Regions from separate parts of the Nocardia sp. CDC160 genome, predicted to be linked through region 1. Evidence: riboswitches for the same ligand, from Rfam matches in the RefSeq annotation. Region 1 holds a riboswitch; each other region holds the start of a gene.
The links. Region 1 has a riboswitch for S-adenosylmethionine ahead of VMT40_RS38135 (rhodanese-like domain-containing protein). Riboswitches for the same ligand answer to the same signal wherever they lie in the genome.

Region 1 (5,189 bases):
TGGACCCGTCGATGTACAGCTCCACATGCCAACCGGCCAGTTCGTAGGCGCGCAGGGCCAGCATGGTCAGCCCGACGATATCGCCGCCCGCCCGCTTGAGATTGAACCGGATCGCGCGGACCCCGGCCCGGTTCAACTCGATGATCTGCTTGTCGGTGGCGTCGACGGGCAGCATGGTGACGCCCACCCAGCCCTCGCCGAGCGCCGCCAGCGCCGCCATGAGATAGCTCTGATCGGTGCCCTGGAACGACCCGCTGACCACCGCACCACCGTCGATATCGAAGCGGGACATGCGCTTGCGATAGTCGGCGATGGTGTACGGGTCGGGCAGGTAGCCCTCGTTCTCCGACAGCGGGAACCGCGGGTCGAAGATGTGGAGATGGGCATCGAACACGTTGATCAGCATGCCTCAGAACGGTGACAAGTGTGGACAACCTTGTCCGGCAAGCGGATTCGCGCTGGTCAGGACACCTTGTCCGGTACTGGTCAGGACACCTTGTCGGGCTCGGAGGCGGCGAGCATCTCCTCGCGCTCCACGACCTTGACCCGCTCGCGGCCCTGCGGCTCGCCCAGGGCGCGCTCGTGCGCGTCGAGTCGGTACCAGCCCGCCCAGGTGGTGAACGGGATGCCCTTGCCCTCGAGGAATTCGGTGACGGCCTCGGGTTCCGGCTTGGGGGCCGGAACGAAGTCGGCGGCGTCGTCGAGCAGGCAGGCGATGGTCTCGTTGGCGTCACCCTTGGTGTGGCCGATGAGCCCGACCGGGCCGCGCTTGATCCAGCCGGTCACGTAGGTGGCGGGCTCGTAGCGGTCCTTGCCGTCGGCGTCCTCGTTGACCAGCACGCGTCCGGCCTCGTTGGGCACGGTTCCGGCCTGGTCGTCGAAGGGCAGGGCCGGGATGTTCTGCGACAGGTAGCCGACCGCGCGGTACACGGCCTGGATGTCCCAGTCCTTGAATTCGCCGGTGCCCTTGCAGTTTCCGGTGCCGTCGAGCTGGGTGCGCTCGGTGCGCAGGCCCACGACCTTGCCGTTCTCGTCGCCTAGGATTTCGGCGGGGTTCTCGAAGAAGTGCAGGAACAGCTTGTGCGGGCGGTTGCCGACATCGCGAATGGCCCACTGCTCCAAGGTATTGCAGATCATGTCGACCTGCTTGGAGTGGCGGCGGGCGGCCTCGGAGCCCTCGTCGTAGTCGATGTCCTCGGGGTCGACGATGACCTCGATGGTCGGGGAGTGGTCGAGTTCGCGCAGCTCGAGCGGGGTGAACTTGGCCTGGGCCGGGCCGCGGCGGCCGAACACGTGCACCTCGACGGCCTTGTTGGCCTTGAGGCCCTCGTAGACGTTCGGCGGGATCTCGGTGGGCAGCAGTTCGTCACCGGTCTTGGCCAGCACGCGCGCCACGTCCAGGGCGACATTGCCGACGCCGAGCACGGCGACCTTCTCCGCGTCCAGGGGCCAGGTGCGCGGCACGTCGGGGTGTCCGTCGTACCAGGACACGAAGTCCGCGGCACCGTAGGAGCCGTCGAGGTCGATGCCCGGAACGCCCAGGGCGCGGTCGGCATTGGCGCCGGTGGAGAAGATGACCGCGTCGTAGAACTGGCGCAGGTCTTCCAGGGTGATGTCGGTGCCGTAGTCGATATTGCCGAGCAGGCGGACCTGGTCCTTGTCGAGCACCTTGTGCAGGGCGGTGATGATGCCCTTGATGCGCGGGTGGTCGGGCGCGACGCCGTAGCGGATCAGGCCGAACGGTGCGGGCATGCGCTCGTAGAGGTCGATGCTCACCCCGTCGAACCCGGCCGGGGCATCGGACTTCATCAAGGCGTCGGCGGCATAGATACCGGCCGGGCCCGCGCCCACGATCGCAATGCGTAGCGGGCGGGTCGCTGCACTCTGTTCGGTCATTCTTCCGCGCACCCTTTGGGTCGAAACTAACTTGCCGTCAAAACTTAGCCGTCGTTCTTAGCTTAGGCTAAGTTGACGCCCTGGCCTCGGCGACCTTCGTTGGCCCCCGACGCTGCAGCGTTGCTGCGTGGTCTTGCTATTCCCGCACCGGAGCGGAAATTCTGCTGATTCTATCGATGGCGCACGGACGCCCCCGCGCGCGGGCGGGGAAACTGCGGGAACGCCAGGCATGATCTACCCATGAGCGATGCCGAGGAGACCGTCGAGGAGACGTCGATTCCGATCGAGCAGAACGAGACCCGCAGCATGTGGCCGTTCCTGGTCGCGGCGGGTGTCATCGCGGCGGTGATCCTGGGCATCGTGATCGCGACCCTGCTGTCGCCGGTTGAGAACAATGTCACAGATCGCGATCGCCTCTCGGTGGCGGCGGGCGAGTTCATCAAGTCCCGTAACGACACCGGCAAGTTCGTTCCGGCCGTGGCCTGCAAGGGATTCGACGAGAACAACTCCCCGCTGAAGATCGCGGGCACGAGCGGCAAGGGCATCACCTTCGACCGGATCGACGATCCGGTCGTCGACGGTGACAAGGCCACGGCGCAGGTCACCTTCAGCGTGGACGGCGCGCAGTCGACCTCGACTTGGCATTTCACCAAGGAGAATTCCCGGTGGTTGGTCTGCGGTTCGTGACATGGTCCGAAGACCGACCGGGGGTTTGACACAACACCGGTTTTTTCGGCACTCTCATCCCAGGTCATGAGTACCAGCGCCAAGCCCCGGCTGGCTGGTCGGCAACCCTCCTCCGCGGTGGGGTGCTCCGGGTGACGACCTGGCCACGCATCGAGCAGCGGTGCGGCAAGTGCGGATTCACAGGAGGTACAGGTGAGCTACGCGGGTGACATCACGCCGAAGCAGGCGTGGGAGTTGTTGCGCGACAATCCGGATGCGGTGCTGGTGGACGTGCGCACCGAGGCGGAATGGCGATTCGTCGGCGTGCCCGACACCAGCGGCATCGGCCGCCCGACCGCGTTGATCGAATGGGTGGACGCCACCGGCACGCCCAACGCGCGGTTCGTGGACCAGTTGAAGCAGGCTCTCGCCGACCGGAACCCGGATTCGCAGGCCCCGGTCCTGTTCATCTGCCGCTCGGGCCAGCGCTCCATCGGCGCGGCCACCGCGGCCACCACCGTCGGCATCACGCCGTCGTTCAATGTGGTCGACGGTTTCGAGGGCGCGCTGGACGCTCAGGGCCACCGCGGTGCCACCGGTTGGCGGGCCGACGGCCTGCCGTGGCGGCAGTCGTGATTTCGCCCAGCTCCCCCAGCTCTTCCGAAGGGAACCAGTCATGATCACCGGTGGCTCTTTCGACAAGCCGCTGCCCGAGGGCGTCGGCCCCGCCACCCAGGCCGTGCGCGGCGGCACCCGGCGCTCCGGCTTCGACGAGACCTCCGAGGCGCTGTTCCTCAATTCGGGTTTCGTCTACGAGAGCGCCGAGGCGGCCGAGGCGTCGTTCACCGGCGATATCGAGCATTTCGTCTACTCCCGCTACGGCAATCCGACGGTCGCCATGTTCGAGGAGCGGCTGCGCCTGATCGACGGCGCGGAAGCCTGTTTCGCGACCGCGTCGGGCATGTCCGCGGTCTTCACCGCGCTGGGCGCGCTGCTCGGCGCGGGTGACCGACTGGTGGCGGCGCGCAGCCTGTTCGGGTCCTGCTTCGTGGTGGCCAACGAGATCCTGCCGCGCTGGGGCGTGGAGACCGTCTTCGTCGACGGCGAGGATCTGGACCAGTGGGAGCAGGCGCTGTCGGTGCCGACCCAGGCCGTCTTCTTCGAGACCCCGTCCAACCCGATGCAGACCCTCACCGATGTGCGCGCGGTCTCCGACCTCGCCCACGCGGCGGGCGCGAAGGTGGTGCTGGACAACGTCTTCGCCACCCCGCTGCTGCAGCGCGGGTTCGACCTGGGCGCGGACATCACCGTGTACTCGGGCACCAAGCACATCGACGGCCAGGGCCGTGTGCTCGGCGGCGCGATCCTCGGACCGCAGGACTACATCGACGGTCCGGTGAAAAACCTGATGCGCCACACGGGTCCGGCGCTGAGCCCGTTCAACGCCTGGACGCTGCTCAAGGGTCTCGAGACCATGCCGCTGCGCCTGCGCCAGTCGGTGGACTCCGCGCTGAAGATCGCCCAGTTCCTCGAGAACCATCCCGCGGTGGCGTGGGTGAAGTACCCGTTCCTGTCCTCGCACCCGCAGTACGAGCTGGCCAAGCGCCAGATGTCCGGCGGCGGCACGGTGATCACCTTCGAACTGAAGGCCGCCGAGAACGAGGCCAAGAAGCGGGCTTTCGAGGTGCTCAACCGGCTGCGCATCATCGACATCTCCAACAACCTCGGTGACGCGAAGACCCTGATCACCCACCCGGCCACCACCACGCACCGCGCCATGGGTCCGGAAGGCCGTGCGGCCGTGGGTATTACGGATGGCGTCGTGCGCATCTCCATCGGCCTCGAGGATGTCGAAGACCTCCTGGGCGACCTGGATCAGGCGCTGAGCTGATCCATCGATCGTCGAAAAGGGCCGGAATCCAGTGGATTCCGGCCCTTTTTCCATGTCAGGGGAGACGTCAGGTCGGTGTCAGCCCGATATCAGGCCACCCGCCGAAAGTTATCGGCATGACGAAGAACAACAGCTCCTCCGCTTCCTCCTCCACCACCTGGTCCGGCATGATTCCGGTCGACGACACCGCCCTGTTCTGCACCGACACCGGCGGCGACGGCATCCCGGTGATCTACCTCAACGGCCAGTTCGCCACCCAGGGTTACTGGGCCAAGGTCATCGCCGAGCTCGGAGACGGCTTCCGCCACATCACCTACGACGAGCGGGCGCGCGGCAAGAAGTCGCTGAAGTCCGCCGACTACTCCTTCGAGGCGTGCGTCCGCGATGTCGACGCCGTCCTCGCCGCCCGGGGCGTCGAGAAGGCGATCGTGATCGGCTGGTCGTACGGCGCGCTGGTGGCCGCACACTGGGCCAATCGCAACCCCGACCGGGCCATCGGCGCGGTGCTGGTCGACGGTGCCATGCCGCACGACTGGCTGGACGACGCCATGGAGGCGCGCATCCGCAAGCTGTTCAAGCGGCTCGCCCCCATCACCGCGCTGCTGCGTCCGACGGGCCTGACCCCGAAGCTGACCGCCGCGCAGCAGGCCGAGAGCAATATCGAGCTGGGCAAGCTGTCGCGGGCCGCGGTCCTGGGGCCGGTCCTGGACAACATCACGGTGCCCACCCGGTTCGT
Region 2 (5,189 bases), on a different contig from region 1:
TCAGCAACTGTGGACTCATTGCGCTTCAGATGCGCACCTTCGCAACTGGAGGACATCTACCGCAACGCCCCGCGCGGCGATGTCCCGATCGGCGCGAAGGACGGTTGGGTGGCCGCGCCGCGCGAGATGCAGTCCTGGGCCCCGCTCGTCTGGATCGGCAAGGACTTCTACACCGGCCCGTCCGGCGGCTACCTCCTCAACCGCCTCACGGCCGCCGGATTCGAAGCCTGGCCCGCCACCGTCTTCGCCGGACCCTCGATCGTGGACGGCGGCCCGGCCTGGATCCTCGACTACGCCCCCTCCCCGACCCCGTCGCTCTACGACGAAATCCGCGAGGTGACCCCGGGCGTCTGGTTCGGCTACTCGTGGAATCGCGAAGGGGGCGGCTACACCCAACAACTCAGCTTCATCCTGGCCTGAGGGATGACGGGCTTCGGATCAGTGCGCACGTAACCGTCGTGCCGGGTGGGCATCGATTGATAGACGTGGACATCGTTGTCTACGAAAGGGATTCGATGACCACCCTGTTGCATATCAATGCCTCGGCGCGCGGTGCGCACAGCCAGTCGCGGGCGTTGGCTCGGACATTCATCGATGGGCTCGTCGCGAAGGATCCGGGGCTGACGGTCGATACGATCGATTTGTTCGACGCCGAGTTGCCGGATTTCGGGACCCATGCGGCCGAGGCCAAGTTGGCGTTGTTCACCGGGCGGGATCAGACGCCCGAGCAGCTCGCGGCCTGGGAGCAGGCGCGGGTGGTGTTCGAGCGGTTCGCGGCGGCCGATCTGTACGTCATCAACCTGCCGATCTGGAATGCGGGCGTGCCGTACATCTTCAAGCAGTGGGTCGATATCGTGACCCAGCCGGGGTGGGCGTTCACCTTCGATCCGCAGAGCGGGTATTCGGGGCTGCTCACCGAGAAGCGGGCGGTCACGGTGTACACCAGTGGCGTGCATCAGCCGGGGGTGCCGGTGCAGTTCGGGTCCGACTTCGCGACGCCGTTCGTCGAAGACTGGCTGAACTTCGTGGGGATCAAGGACATTGCCGAGATCCGGTTCGCGCCAACGGTATTGACCGAGAACCCGGAGGCGGGCTTCGCCGCGGCCCAGGAGCGTGCGCGTGAGCTCGCCGCCGACTACTGAGCCGGGTGGGGCTACCGAGTCGGGCCGGGCTGCTGAGCCGGGATGGGCTACCGAGCCGGGATGGGCACCGACCGGGCGGACCGTCGCGGCGGTCTGCGCGGTCGGCATTCTGGTGGTGGGCCAGCTCTACGTGGTGCTGCCGGTACTGAATCGGCTTGCGGCGGACTGGGATACGTCCAAGTCGGCGGCCACCTGGACCACCACCGCCTTCGGGCTGGCCTACGGGGCGGGCTTCCTGGTGACCGGCCCGCTGTCGGACCGCTGGGGACGACGGCCGGTCATCGTCGGCGGCTTGCTCGCCACCGTGCTGAGCTCCCTCCTGGTGGCGGTCGCACCCGGACTCGCCACCGGACTCTCCGCGCGAATCCTCCAGGGCCTCACCGCCTCCTTCTTCGCCCCCGCCGCCTTCGCCTACCTCGCCGAACGCATCGCCCCCGCCCGCAGAATCTTCGCCCTCACCTGCCTAACCAGCTCCTTCCTAGGAGCAGGCGTGGTAGCCCAGGTCCTGGCCCAGCTGATCGGCAACACCTGGGGCTGGCACGCCATCTTCATCGCCGGTGCGATCGTCTTCGCGCTATCGGCGGCGCTACTGCGCCTGGTTCTCCAGCCGCCCACCTCGGCGGCGGTTGTAGCCCAGGCACCTGGCACTGAAGCCGCGCTGACCGAGGCGCTGACCCAGGCCGAGGGTGCAAAGGGCGAGGCGGAAGGCGTAGGGACTGAGGCCGGGGGTGCGAGGGCTGAGGCCAGGGGCGCGCGAGCCCGCATCGGAATCGCCGACATCGCGCGAAAGGCTGTTCTGCCGTTCGTGACTCTGCTCAGACAGGGCCGACTCGCCCTGCTGTACCTGAGCTGCCTGGCGATCTTGGGCTCGTTCGTGGGCATCTACACCGGCATTCAGCTCTCACCGCCGGAGGGAGTCGGATCCGGCAACGCGGCCCTACTCGCCCTGCGGGCCAGCGCGATTCCCGCCATGGTGGCGGTACCACTGCTCGCCGGAAGACTCGGCGTGATCGCACCTGCCGCCCGGTTGATCACCGCCCTGGCGGCAGCTGCCGCAGCGGCGGCGATCACCGCGGTCCCACTGGGTGGCATATGGGTCGCGGTGTGGCTGTTCGTGTTCGTGACGGCCATCGCGGTCGCGGCACCGGCGGCGGTTCAGGCGATCGCGGCGCAGGCAGGCGAGGCGCGCGGCACCGCCACCGCGCTCTACACCTTCGCCCTGTTCGTCGGGGCCAGCGCGGGACCACAACTCGCCAATCTGGTTTCGCGCCACGGCTATTCAACCGTCGCGCTGACCATCGCGGCGCTGGCGGCTTCGGGGGCGGCACTGGCCGTCGCCTCGACGCGAGTCGCTGCGGGGACAGCGGCGACCCCGGTAGGCGGTTCGAGCGCCGATCCGGGGTCACATCCAGCGCCCGGGTTGGCGACGCAGCCGAACCCAACGTCGGAGTCGGAGTCGGAGTCGGGGGTAAGGCCAGGGGGAGTGTCCGAGTCCGAGATGACGCCAGGGGTAGCGCCGGAGGGTGTTTCGGCGTCGGAGCCGGTGTCGGGGCGTGAGCCCGAACCGAGTGGGGTTGGTGTGGGGGAAGCCGCCGCGGGATAGATCGGCGCGCGGGGGACAGCGTCGTCCTCCGTTCGCGGGTTTCAATCGGGGTGGTTGAAACTATGTATGAAATAGGTTGGGGGACATAGGGTTTCGGGGACGGTCATGAGTTCCAGTGGTAAGCCCCGGCTGGCTGGGCGGCAACCCTCCACGACGGCGGGGTGCTCCGGGTGACGACCGGGTGGTGGCGAGCGCCGCCATAAGCGTCTTGCTCTCGGAGGAAAAATGTCTGTAGCCCAGCTCGATTCGGTGTCCGTGCTCTCGGGGGAGGTGGCCGTCGGCGAGGTGCTGCTGGTGGCCGATCGCTTCCGCGGAATCGCCGAGGACGACCGGGCCTTCACGGTGTCGGGACTGGTCGCCGCCCTGCGCGGCGGCCGGTGGCGGGAGTCGGAGCGCGCGTTGACCGTTCATCTCGGGCAGGGGGTGACCCGCCACGACCTCGACTACCTCGAGCACGTGGCGCTGGTGCACGCCCCGGCCGGGCTGCACGTGCGCGGCGCGGTCGACGAACCGGCACCTCGCCACCAAGTGCACAAGTATCAGAACTCGAATGTGCTGCTGGCCAACCTGATTCGCGAATCGGAGACCGAGTTCCGCGCGGATCTGCGCATTCACGGCGACAACGAACTGCTGCTCGACCATCAGACCGGCGAACACGTGCAGGGCATCGTCATCGTCGAGGCGGTGCGCCAGCTGTTCCTGGGCGCGTTCGAGCTGGAGTACGGCCGCCGCTGGCCCGAACAGCACTTCTACATCGTCTGGAACAGCATCGAATTGGAGTTCAAGACCTTCCTGTTCCCGCTGCCCGCCACCCTGCACGCGGTGCTCACCCCGATCGCCATCGAGGATCCGGCCAAGCTGGAGTTCGCCATCGACGTCGACGTGCGCCAACTCGACCGCACCGTGGCCACCACCCGCATCACCTACGCGGCCCTGCCCAACGAGCGCATCTCGCAGATCGAACGCCACAAGGCCGCCAAGGCGATCGCCGCCTACCTGGGCGCGGTGGCATGAGCACGACACCGGGTGCGGCGTTCTTCGACGTCGACGAAACCCTCATCACCGTCAAGAGCATGTTCGCCTTCCAGCGCTTCTGGCTGGCCGAGAACGGCGACGACGGCAGCGAATACACGCGCCTCAGCGACGAGATCAAGCGGAAGGCCGCGTCCGGAACGCCCCGCGAGGAGGTGAACCGGCACTACTACCGCGCCTATCGCGGCGTGCGGGCCGACGCCTTGGCTGCCGCCGGACGCCGCTGGTTCGCTGAGTTCTCCGCGAGCGGTGCCGTCTACTACACCGACGCGGTGGAAGCGCTGCGCGCACACCGGAATTCGGGCGACACCACGGTCCTGCTGTCCGGCTCGTTCGCCGCGGCCATCGCCCCGGTCGCCGACGCGCTGGGTGCCGATCACATCATCGCCACCACCCCCGTGGTCGATGACCAAGGCGTGCTGACCGGTGAGGTCACCCAGCCCATGATCGGCACCGCCAAGGCGACCGCGGTCACCGACTTCCTGCGCGAGCACGGCATCGCGCACGAAAACAGCTACGGCTACGGCGATCACGCCAGCGACCTGCCGTTCCTGCGGGCCGTCGCACACCCCGGCTTCCGCGGCGACGACGCGGTGCTGTCGGCGCACGGCCACGGCTGGATCCACTTCTCCGACCGGGTCGGCGCGTCCGTCGACGATCCCGGCCGCCTTCTCTCCGATCAGGAAGCGCTCTCCGTATGGTGACCCGAAGCTATGAACTGACCCCGACCACCCAGGGGCCGCTGTACCCGCCGAGCGAAGTCCTCGACGCCGACGGCAATTTCATTGTCGTCGGCTTCCTGACCGAGCCCGACGCGGACGGGGGCGTCACCCGCCGCTGGGGCCGAGCCATCGTCGCCGCCGATACGCCGGTGCCGAAATTCGGTGAACTGGCCGCCTACACGATCGTGCGCGAACTGGCCGACGACCTGTCTGCGGAGGACGCCGCGAGCGTCCTGCACACCCTGCCGCTTCCCCTGCCCGCCAACAACTATCCGATGGTCTTCGCCCCCGACCAGCGTCCCGACGCCGACACGGTGACCCGGCCCAGCTACCCGTTCCACGAGACGCCGATCCCGGACTTCCGCCCGCAGGACGGCCGCAAGCTCACCGAGCCGGTGACCCTGGGCGAATGGCTCGAGGCGCGCGGCACCCTCGAGGTCACCGTCGATGACGAGGCGCGGTCCGCGGAATTCCGCTTCGAGTTCACCGGCCTCATCCCGGATTCGCTCTACACCGTGATGTCCTTGCGCGCCAAGGACTTGGACCCGGACGCTCCCACCCGCCCCGGCCCCCTGGGCGTCCCGAACGTTTTCATAACCGACGAGAGCGGAGCCGCCACCTACCGCGCGGTCCTGCCCAATCCGTTCCCGGACCCGGCGCTGCCCGGCGCGAACCGCATTATCAGCGTGG
Region 3 (5,189 bases), on a different contig from region 1:
GTAGTGGTGCACGACGTATCCGGCGGGCCACTCGCTCGCGCACTCCTCGACGCGCGCGGCGTAGGCGGCGGTGGCGGGCAGCGCGGTCAGCTCGTCGCGCCAGTTCTCGCCGCCCAGGTGGGCCAGATCGGCTTCGAGCGAGGCCAGCCGGGCCAGCTCCGGTTTCACGAAGGGACCCGCGACCGGATCGGAAGCCAAGGCCTCGGAACGCTTTTCGAGCGCGGCGTACACGAACCACAGCTGCGAGGTGTACCGGTAGAACGCCTCGACCCCGAGTTGCCCGGTCAGCAGGTCACGCATGAACGTGGAGTGCTCCGCCTCGTTGTGCTGCTGCTCGGTCGCGGTGCGAATGAGCGTCGAGAACGGGGTGCCGGTATCCAACATGGTCGAGCTCCTCGTGATCAACTCCGGGGCACCCCACTTTGGCTACCCTAACTTCACTTCGACCATACGCCCCAGCAACCATCACGCGATTCGAACTTCCCGCCCCACCCCCTCCAACTTTCGGACGATTTTTCTATTCCGGACGTGCCCTTCGTCACACCGCATCGATCCCGTCGACGCTCCGCCGACCGCCTGGAACAGTGGTCCCATGGCCACTCGAGCCGCCGATACCCCACTGATCCCGATGCTCATCGCCGCCACGGAGAGCGCCGAGCCCTCCGGGAACCGATTGCTGACCGACGACCTGGCGATCCGCGTGCTGCCACTCGGACTGCGACCGCTGGTACGCAACCGAACCACCCGAGGCTGGTTACGCAAGGTCATGGAGCGGGAAGGGCCCGGGCTGTGGGACAGCTTGGCTTGTCGGAAGCGGTATTTCGATGAGCAGACCGATGCGGCCGTGCGGGCGGGGGTCGGGGCGGTGGTGGTGCTCGGTGCGGGGCTCGACACTCGAGCCACGCGGCTGGTGGCGGCGGCCGGGATTCCGGCCTTCGAGGTGGATCTGCCGGTGAACATCGAGCTGAAGCGGCGGCGAATAACGCTGCCGGACAGCGTTGTTCAGGTGGCGATCGATTTCGAGACACAGGATCTCGCGACGACTCTCGCCGAGCGTGGTTACCGGGGCGAGGCGACAACGCTTTTCCTGTGGGAAGGGGTTACCCAGTACCTGACCGAGAAGGCGGTGCGCTCGACGTTGGAGACCCTCGCCGCCGCGCCCGCGGGGAGCCGACTGGTCTTCAGCTATGTCCGACAGGATTTTCTCGACGGCACGAATCTCGAGGGGTGCGAGCGCGCGTATCGGAGATTCGTTGCGGGAAAAGGTATTTGGCGATTCGGATTGCTGCCCGCGGACGTTCCGGGCCTGCTCGCCGAGTACGGGTGGCGGGAGCTGGAACAGGTGGGCGGGCGGGAGTACGTCGACCGGTTTCTCGAGCCACTCGGCCGGGGTGCGGAAGGCGTGCCGGACCTCGAACGCTGCGTCACCGCGACCAAGATCTGAGCCCGACGAGCCCGGCGGGCGGGGTTGACAAGGCCGGGAATCGTCTGCCAATCTCTGCAATCAGGTCATGAGTACCAGCGTCAAGCCCCGGCTAGCTGGTCGGCAACCCTCCTCCGCGGTGGGGTGCTCCGGGTGACGACCGGGCCGTAGCCCGACCGGGTACGGCAAGCGCGGACTCTCGATCGATATCCGTCTCGAAGCAGACACCTCCGATCGCGTGTCCATGAACCCGATGGAGTTTCGTGATGACCGCATTCGCCGACCAGACCTGTGCCCCGCTCGCCACCGTGTCCGGCTGTGACCTCCAGGTTCCGCTGGTCCAGGGCGGGACCACCACCTACGCCAACTTCGACTACGCCGCCAGCGCCCCCGCGCTGCGGCAGGTCACCGACCGCGTCGCCGAGCTGCTGCCGTTCTACGCCAGCGTGCACCGCGGCGCGGGCTACGCCTCCCGCGTCTCCACCGACTGCTACGAGTCGGCGCGCGGTTCGGTCGCCCGCTTCCTGAACGCGGCCGACGACCAGGTCGTGGTCTTCACCCGCAACACCACCGACTCGCTGAACCTGCTGGCCTCCTGCGTGCCCGGCGACACCGTGGTGCTGGACGTGGAGCACCACGCCAACTTCCTGCCCTGGACCCGGCACGGCCGCCGAGTGGTGCCGGTCGCCGACACCATCGAGGAGACCATTCAGCGCCTGGTCGCCGAGCTCTGTTCGAAACCGGCCGCGCTGCTGGCGGTTACGGGCGCGTCCAATGTGACCGGTGAACTACTGCCGCTGGAGCGGCTGGCCTGGATCGCGCACCAGTGCGGCACCCGCATTCTCGTGGATGCCGCGCAGCTGGCCCCGCACCGCCGCATCGACCTGCGGACCGCGGGCATCGACTATCTGGCCTTCTCCGGCCACAAGGCCTACGCCCCCTTCGGTACGGGCGTGCTGGTCGGCCGCCGCGACTGGCTCGACGCGGCCGAGCCCTACCTGGCGGGTGGCGGCGCGGTGCGCTCGGTCTCCACCGAGGGCGTCGAGTGGGCCCCGGCCCCGCAGCGGCACGAGGCCGGTTCGCCGAACGTCCTGGGCGTGGCCGCATTGGCCGCGGCCTGCGACGCCCTCGCCGACCTGGACGAGACCACGGTCATCGAGCACGAGCAGTACCTCACCCACCGCCTGCGCTACGGCCTGAAAACCGTTCCGGGCGTGAACTTCCTGCGTGTCTGGCGCGACAGCACCGACGCCGTCGGCATTGTCGCGTTCACCATCGACGGTTTCGAGCCCGGCCAGGTCGCCGCCTACCTTTCGGCCGAGCACGGCATCGGCGTGCGCGACGGCCGCTTCTGCGCCCACCCGCTGCTGTCTCGCCTCGGCGTGGACGCCGCCCTGCGCGCCAGCATTGGCCTCGGCACCACCGCCGCCGACGTGGACCGCCTCATCGAGGCCATTGCCACGCTGGTCGAGAACGGCCCGACCTGGAATTACGCGCGCACCGAGGGACATTGGAACCCGGTCCCGGAGACCCGACCGTTCGGCGACTCGTCGACCGGCGCGGCGCCCTGCGGATTCTGAGCGCGGATTCCGAACTACGGCACGAGGTATCGGGCCGCGAGCTCCTCGATCACCGGATCGTCATCCGCCACCGCGTCCAGCAGGTCGAGATCGTCCTGCACCGAGACCTGCCGGGTGTCGCCCTGCTCGGGATCGGGCGGCCCGTCCTCCTCGAGTTGCCGCACCATCTTCTCGCGCACGCGGTCCCGCAGTGAATCGCTCATACGCAGAGCATGCCCCGGTTAAACAGGCGCAATCCAGCTCCCCCACGGCGTGTTCCGCACAATGGTGAAGACAATGAGGAAGGCGAGCGCGAGCCACAGCGCGTATTTGGGCAGGATCTGGGGTAGTCGCGGCGGTGTCGGATTACCGCGCCAGCCGCGCACCAGCCAGGTGCCCCACCAGGCGAGGAAGCCGAGCGTCAATGGCAGCAACAGCACATTGCTGTGAATGGCGTCGAGAATCCGGCCATCGGTGAGATTGTGCAGCCCCCGCAGCCCGCCGCAGCCGGGGCACCAGTACCCGGTGAGCTCGTAGAAGGGGCAGTACCCGTAGGTGCCGGACACGTGCGGATCCCGGAAGTGCAGCAGCGCCAGCCCACCGGCCACGGCCCCACCGGCCAGCAGCGGTAGCCCGACGCCGAGCCACCGCGGGCGCGCGGGCGATTCGATTGCTGCTGCCGTGGTATCCACGACCACCAACGGTAGCCGCGCCGCCGCCGACCTGCCAGATCACTCCCGACTTCGCACCCCGCGGGGCTCGAGCGCGCTTGGGTATGCTGCCCCGACAATCATTTTCGAGTTCGGGGGAAGTCCACTCATGTCACAGAACTCAGGTGGCAGCAAGATTCGCGGCGCGCTCGCCGTGGTCGGCGCCATCGTCCTGATCATTGTCATCAAGGTCGGCATTCGCGTCATCGGCCACCTGTTCGGCCTCATCGGCCTGGCGGTGGTTCTGCTCATCGCGGTGGGCGCGTACTTCGCCCTCAAGAAGAAGAGCGAGACCGCGACCACCACCGCGCCGGTGTATACCCCGGCCCCGAGCCCGTACGACGCCAATACCCCCGCCCAGGGCTACCCGGCCCCGCAGGGCTTCCTACCGCCCCCGACCGGCGCGCCCGACCGGGGCTACCTGCCGCCGCCGAGCGGTGCGGCTGTCCCGGGTTACGCCGCGCCGCCGACCTACCCGCCCTCGGCGAATACCGTTCCCTCCCACGGGCATCCCGCTCCCGGCTACGCTCCCGCGCCACAGCCGAACTACCCGGCCCCACAATCCCAGCCTCGTTACCCCGTGCCGAATCAACCGGGCTACGGCGCGCAGCCGCCGAATCCGTATGCGCCGCAGGGCTACCCGGCCCAGCAGGGCGGATACCAACAGCAGGGATACCAACCGCAGCAGGGTTATCCACAGCCCGCACCGCCGAATTATCCCCAGCAGCAGCGGTAATCCAACTTGCCGCGTCAGCGAATCGGCGCGCGTTCCACGACCGGCGCGGTCAGCACCCCCGCGAGCATGTCGACGATCTCACCCCAGGCCGCCACATCGCCCGCCGTCACCCGCCCGGCCTCCACGGCCCGCTCGTGATCGGCCAGCAGCGCGAACAGGATGGTCGGCAAGGCCCGTAATCGCCGCAGCCGCAACCGTTTCGGCAGTTCGGTCAGCTCCCGCTCGAGCTGCCGCATGATGACCCGGACCGAGGTGCGCCGCGCCGATTCGAGATTGGCCGCGTCGTTGACCGCGGGGTGGGTGTGTATCTGTTCGAGAAACCGCCCGTAGTGGTCGATCCCCTGCTGATCGCTCAGCTCGAGCATGGGAATGACGAGCGCTTCCAGCAGATCGTGCACGCCGGTCGCGCCCGCGGCCGACTGTTCGGCGAGCAGTTCCAGCCGCCGCACCTCCAGCGTGGCGAGCCGGTGTTCCACCACCGCGAGAATGAGCCCGTCCCGGGATCCGAAGTGGTACTGGATGGCCGAGTTGTTCCGCTGTCCCGCGGCCGCGGCGATATCGCGCAGCGGCACCGCCTGCCCGCGCTCGGCGATGAGCCGTTCCGCCGCCTCGATGATGCGCTCACGCGCCTGCGGCTGCTGCTTTTTCTCGCTTACCGCCACCGCTCGCCCTCCTCCTCGACACAGTGTGCACCATAGCCGTTCACCAGCGGATAAAGAACTTCACCTTGACGGTTAAGAATTATTGCTTAAAGCTGCTTG
Region 4 (5,189 bases), on a different contig from region 1:
TAGCCTCGGCGTCACGTAGGAACGCGCCGAGGTCGGGGCCGCGACCGGGGTCGCGGCGCTGAGATCTGATCGGGGGCTGTCTGTTAAACCGAGGTGATGCGGCGGCCGAGTTCCCGGCGTAATACTTCCTGGTCGGGAAGTCGGTGTAGGACGCGGAGTATGGCCGGGCGGAGTTCACGCTGCTCGTCCTCGGAGAGCAGATCGACGAGATCGCGGAGATCCATGTCATCGAATGCGGCGGTCATAGCTGAATAGATTACGACCGCCGGGCCCGAAGCACACGTATTCGAAGCGAGCGGTTACCGATGTGTCATATGCGCGAAACCGGAAGCGCGTCAGGACAATTCGCGCGAAACAGCCACGATACGCGCGGTAACGCGCGGCCGTTGCGGCAGCGGAAATGCAGCGGAAATGCAGCGGTTGTTCAGCGATCGGACTCGCGTTGGGCGCGGGCCAGATCCATCGTCTCGAGCACCAGCTTGCCGACCGCCTCGAACTCGGTCAGAAAGCCGTCGTGGCCGTCCTTGGAGTGGATGACCTCGAGTCCCTTGGAGCCGGGCAGCAGATCGGCCAGCTCCTGCTGCGTGCGCAGCGGGTAGAGCCGATCGGAGTCGACCCCGCCGACCACGCACGGCACCGGCGTCGACGCCAGCGCCGCCTCGACGCCGCCGCGCCCGCGGCCCACGTCGTGGCGGTTCATGGCCTCGCTGAGCAGCACGTAGGTGGCCGGGTCGAAGCGCGAGATCAGCTTGTCCGCCTGGTATTCCAGGTAGCTCTGCACCGCGTAGCGCCCACCCGCCCGGGGGTCCTCGTTGCCCTGGGCGTGATTCTCGAACCGATGGTCCAGTTCGAACTCGGTGCGATAGGTCAGGTGCGCGATGCGCCGGGCTATACCCATCCCGGTCATGGGCGCGCGCCCGGTGCCGTGATAGTTGCCGCCCTGCCAGTTCGGATCGGCCTTGATGGCGGCCTGCTGGGTGGTCTGGGTGCCGATCTGGTCGGCGGTGGCGCGCGCGCCGACCGCCAACACCAGCGCCGCGCCGACCCGCTGGGGGCTGCCGACCATCCACTCCAGCACCCGCATACCGCCCATGGAGCCGCCGAGCACGGCCGCCAGCCGCTCGATGCCGAGCAGATCGAACAGCTTGGCCTCCGCGGTCACCTGATCGCGAATCGAGATCTCGGGAAACCGTGCGCCCCAAGGCTTTCCGTCCGGGGCCAGCGAGGCCGGGCCGGTGCTGCCCTTACAGCCGCCCAGCACATTGGTGGCGATGACACACCATTCGCGGGTGTCCACCGGCGCACCCGGCCCGACAATGCCGTCCCACCAACCGGGCTGGCTGTGGTGCACATCGGCGGGGCCGACCACATGCGAGTCACCGGTCAGCGCGTGCTCGACGAGCACCACGTTGTCCGCGTTCTCGGAAAGTTCGCCCCACCGTTGCACGGCCAGCGTCACATCGGGGATGACAGCTCCGGACTCGAGCTCCACATCCCCGATGGCAATGCTCGCGAGCGTCCCGTCCGGCGGCGGCAGCAACAGCTCGGCCGCGTGACGGGACGTCCTCGATTCGATGTTCACGGTCAACTTGCCGCCGCCGTCAGTCCGGCGCGCAAATCCGCCAGGATGTCGCCGATGCCCTCGATACCCACGGCCAAACGCACCAGACCAGGCGTGACACCGGAAGCCAACTGCTCCTCGGGGGTCAGCTGGGAGTGCGTGGTGGAGGCCGGATGGATGACGAGCGAGCGCACATCCCCGATGTTAGCGACATGGCTGTGCAGCACCAGCGCCTCCACGAACTTCTTCCCGGCGTCCACGCCACCGGCCAGTTCGAAGGACACGATGGCACCGACACCCTTGGGTGCCAGCTGTTTGCCACGCTCGAACCAGGGTGAGTCGGGAAGGCCCGCGTAGTACACCTTCTCGACGCCCGGCTGCCCGACGAGGAACTCCGCCACCGCCTGCGCGTTGGCCACGTGCCGCTCGACGCGCAGGCTCAACGTCTCGATGCCCTGCGCGATGAGGAAGGCATTGAACGGCGAGACCGCCGCGCCCAGATCGCGCAGCAACTGCACGCGCGCCTTGAGCGCGTAGGCGGGCGCGCCGAGATCGGCGAAGACCGCGCCGTGGTAGCTCGGATCGGGGGTGGTGAAGCCCGGGAATCGGGACTCGCCCGCTTCGTTCTTCACGGTCCAATCGAAGGTGCCGCCGTCCACGATCACACCGGCGACCGCCGCACCGTGCCCGCCCAAATACTTGGTGGCCGAATGCACGACGATGTCCGCGCCCAGCCGCAGCGGCTGGATCAGATACGGGGTGGCGACGGTGTTGTCCACGATGAGCGGCACACCCGCCGCGTGCGCGACCTCGGCGATCCCCGGAATGTCCAGGATCGAGCTGGACGGATTGGCGACGGTCTCACCGTAGAACGCCTTGGTGTTCGGCCGCACGGCCGCGCGCCACTGCTCGAGATCGTCGGGATCGGAGACGAAGCTGACCTCGATGCCCAGCTTGGGCAGCGAGTAGTGCAGCAGGTTGTAGGTGCCGCCGTAGAGGTGCGGGCTGGCCACGATGTGGTCGCCCGCCTCGGCCAGATTCAGGATCGCGTAGGTCTCCGCCGCCTGCCCGGAGGCCAGCAGCAATGCCGCGACACCGCCCTCGAGGGCGGCGATGCGCTGTTCCACCGCGTCCTGGGTGGGGTTCATGATGCGGGTGTAGATATTGCCCGGCTCGGCGAGACCGAACAGCGCGGCGGCGTGATCGGTGTCCCGGAAGGCGTAGGACGTGGTCTGGTAGATGGGCAGGGCGCGGGCTCCGGTGGCCGCATCGGGGGCCTGCCCGGCGTGAATCTGCTTGGTCTCGAAAGACCAGTTGGCCGGGTCGAGGGTGCCGTCGGCCCCAACGGCCGCGGGCGCGGTCGAGTCACTCATGTGTTCTGCTCCAAAAACAAGGTCGCCGAATGGCGGAATTTTGACGTTATCGAGAAGCGAATGGGCTTCGACAACAACACATTTCGGTAGACCTCCTAGTTGCGCTTGCGTTCGTCCTTCGAACGCCCGGTCCTCACCCGGAGCACCCCACCGCAGCTGGAGGGTTGCCGATCAGCGAGCCGGGGCTTGGCGCTGATGCTCTTGACCTGTTGCGAGATTCTAGCGGGCGGAGGCCGCCGTCTCGGAAGTGGGGCTCGCCACAGTCGGCGCCGCGCAGGTCCGCACGAATTCGTGATAGGCCGCGACCACGGCGTCGGCCATGCCACGGGGCGAGGTGAGGACCTGGTCCAGGGTGGAGCCGGATTCGACCTCGCATTCGGTGCCCGCGCGCATGATGGCGTGAAAAGTGCCGAGCAGCAGCCGAACCCGCACGTCGTTGACGGTGGTGCCGAGTCGCTCGGCCAGCACCGCGGCGGTCTGCTCGGTCTTGTTCTCGGCCGCCGCGAGGCTGCAGGCCCGCACCGGGGCCGAGGCGGCGATGATGCGCTGCATCTGCTGGAACCAGCGGAAGGGCAGCGGCTCGTCGCGGTCGACGACCCGATCCACGATGGCGAGGAAGCTGTCCAGTAGCGCCTGCATTTCGTTGCCGGTGTGTGGCTGCTCGCGCAGGGCCTCCGCATGCGCTCGCGCCCAGTCGGTGATGGGCGCGATGACGATGTCTTCCTTGCTCTCGAAGTACCGGTTCACGGTGCGCGGCGAAACGTCGGCGGTGTCGGCGATCTGCTCCACGGTGGTGGCGTCGAATCCCTGCTCATCGCACAGTCGCAGCGCGACGTCGATGATGCGCGCGCGGGTCTGTTCCTTCTTGCGTTCTCGCAGGCTGGGGCGATGACGCGAGATCACACCGGTGTGACTTGACAAATCCGACATGACTCCAGTCTAAGGGCTAAACGGTTCCATCTGTCCCATTATGACAACTGTCGCACTACGCCAAATTTCTCTTGACGCCAATTGTCGTCATGGGCCACTATGGTGAAAGCTGCCTTCGAACCCCAGAGGAGAGGCTCATGACCGTAGCGACGGACGCTCTCGGCACCGACGAAATATCAAGTCCCGCAAAAGACTCCAGGCGCTGGTGGGCGCTCGCCGTGATCGCGATGGCGCAGCTCATGGTGGTCCTGGACGCCACGATCGTCACCATTGCCATGCCCTTCGCGCAGCAGGATCTGCACATCAGCGATGGCGACAAGCAGTGGATCTTCACCGCCTACACCCTGATTTTCGGCGGCCTGCTGCTGCTCGGCGGCCGCCTCGCCGACTACCTGGGCCGCCGCCGCATCCTCATGGTCGGCCTCATCGGCTTCGCCGCGGCCTCGGCGCTGGCAGGTCTCGCCCAGAACCAGGCCGAACTCTTCGCGGGCCGCGCACTACAGGGCGCGTTCGGCGCGCTGCTGGCCCCGGCCGCCCTGTCGCTGGTGTCGGTGACCTTCACCGAGGCCAAGGAGCGCGCTCGCGCGTTCGGTGTGTTCGCGGGTGTGTCCGCGGCGGGCGCGGCGCTGGGCCTGATCGCCGGTGGCGCGCTCGTCGAGTACGCGAACTGGCGCTGGTCGCTGCTGGTGAACACCCCGGTCGCGCTGCTGGCGCTGGTCGGCGCGTTCGCCTTCGTGATCAAGGATGTGCCCGCGCCCCGCACCGGCGGGTACGACCTGCCGGGCGCGGTCACCGTCACCCTCGGCCTGATCTCCATCGTCTACGGTTTCAGCCGCGCCGCCTCCGACGGCTGGACGGCCTCGCTCACGCTGGCCCTGTTCATCGCGGGCGTGGCCCTGCTGGCGGCCTTCGTGGCCATCGAACGACGGACCTCGAATCCGCTGCTGCCGCTGCGTATTCCGGGTGAGATCAACCGCGGCGGGTCGTATCTGATCGCGCTGTTGGTGCCCATCGCGATGTTCGCCATGTTCTTGAACCTGAGCTTCTACCTGCAGATCGTGGAGCACTATTCGGCGCTGAAGACGGGTGTGGCGTTCCTGCCCTTCCCGGCCGGGATCGTGGTGTCGGCGGGCATCGCCTCGGCGGTACTGCCCAAGATCGGCCCGCGGCCGCTGATGCTGGCGGGTTCGGTGCTCGGCGCGGCGGGTCTGCTGTGGTTGTCGCGGCTCGAGTTCGGCGACAGCTACGCCAGCGCCCTGCTGCCCGCCATGATCCTGATCGCGCTCGGCATGGGCTTCCTGTTCGTGTCCATGCAGACCACGGCA

Region 2: it holds a riboswitch for S-adenosylmethionine, as region 1 does, so the genes downstream of both, VMT40_RS08565 (AfsA-related hotdog domain-containing protein) here and VMT40_RS38135 (rhodanese-like domain-containing protein) in region 1, are expected to answer to the same signal.
Region 3: it holds a riboswitch for S-adenosylmethionine, as region 1 does, so the genes downstream of both, VMT40_RS04155 (aminotransferase class V-fold PLP-dependent enzyme) here and VMT40_RS38135 (rhodanese-like domain-containing protein) in region 1, are expected to answer to the same signal.
Region 4: it holds a riboswitch for S-adenosylmethionine, as region 1 does, so the genes downstream of both, VMT40_RS00960 (bifunctional o-acetylhomoserine/o-acetylserine sulfhydrylase) here and VMT40_RS38135 (rhodanese-like domain-containing protein) in region 1, are expected to answer to the same signal.

What each region holds. Positions count from the first base shown of each region.
Region 1 is NZ_JAYKYT010000011.1:88,659-93,847, reverse strand. It holds gene VMT40_RS38150 (amidohydrolase family protein) at 1-406, opposite strand, end outside; gene VMT40_RS38145 (FAD-dependent oxidoreductase) at 487-1,896, opposite strand; gene VMT40_RS38140 (Rv0361 family membrane protein) at 2,137-2,583, shown strand; SAM riboswitch class IV at 2,646-2,761, shown strand; gene VMT40_RS38135 (rhodanese-like domain-containing protein) at 2,776-3,198, shown strand; gene VMT40_RS38130 (O-succinylhomoserine sulfhydrylase) at 3,239-4,453, shown strand; gene VMT40_RS38125 (alpha/beta hydrolase) at 4,570-5,189, shown strand, end outside.
Region 2 is NZ_JAYKYT010000002.1:237,209-242,397, reverse strand. It holds gene VMT40_RS08580 (hypothetical protein) at 1-420, shown strand, start outside; gene VMT40_RS08575 (FMN-dependent NADH-azoreductase) at 516-1,142, shown strand; gene VMT40_RS08570 (MFS transporter) at 1,120-2,745, shown strand; SAM riboswitch class IV at 2,847-2,957, shown strand; gene VMT40_RS08565 (AfsA-related hotdog domain-containing protein) at 2,971-3,759, shown strand; gene VMT40_RS08560 (HAD family hydrolase) at 3,756-4,481, shown strand; gene VMT40_RS08555 (hypothetical protein) at 4,475-5,189, shown strand, end outside.
Region 3 is NZ_JAYKYT010000001.1:935,005-940,193, forward strand. It holds gene VMT40_RS04145 (biliverdin-producing heme oxygenase) at 1-384, opposite strand, end outside; gene VMT40_RS04150 (SAM-dependent methyltransferase) at 593-1,444, shown strand; SAM riboswitch class IV at 1,508-1,621, shown strand; gene VMT40_RS04155 (aminotransferase class V-fold PLP-dependent enzyme) at 1,690-3,003, shown strand; gene VMT40_RS04160 (hypothetical protein) at 3,018-3,206, opposite strand; gene VMT40_RS04165 (DUF2752 domain-containing protein) at 3,225-3,674, opposite strand; gene VMT40_RS04170 (hypothetical protein) at 3,802-4,428, shown strand; gene VMT40_RS04175 (TetR family transcriptional regulator) at 4,443-5,090, opposite strand.
Region 4 is NZ_JAYKYT010000001.1:188,732-193,920, forward strand. It holds gene VMT40_RS00945 (DUF3017 domain-containing protein) at 1-19, shown strand, start outside; gene VMT40_RS00950 (hypothetical protein) at 84-245, opposite strand; gene metX (homoserine O-acetyltransferase MetX) at 425-1,588, opposite strand; gene VMT40_RS00960 (bifunctional o-acetylhomoserine/o-acetylserine sulfhydrylase) at 1,585-2,934, opposite strand; SAM riboswitch class IV at 3,031-3,141, opposite strand; gene VMT40_RS00965 (TetR/AcrR family transcriptional regulator) at 3,154-3,864, opposite strand; gene VMT40_RS00970 (MFS transporter) at 4,002-5,189, shown strand, end outside.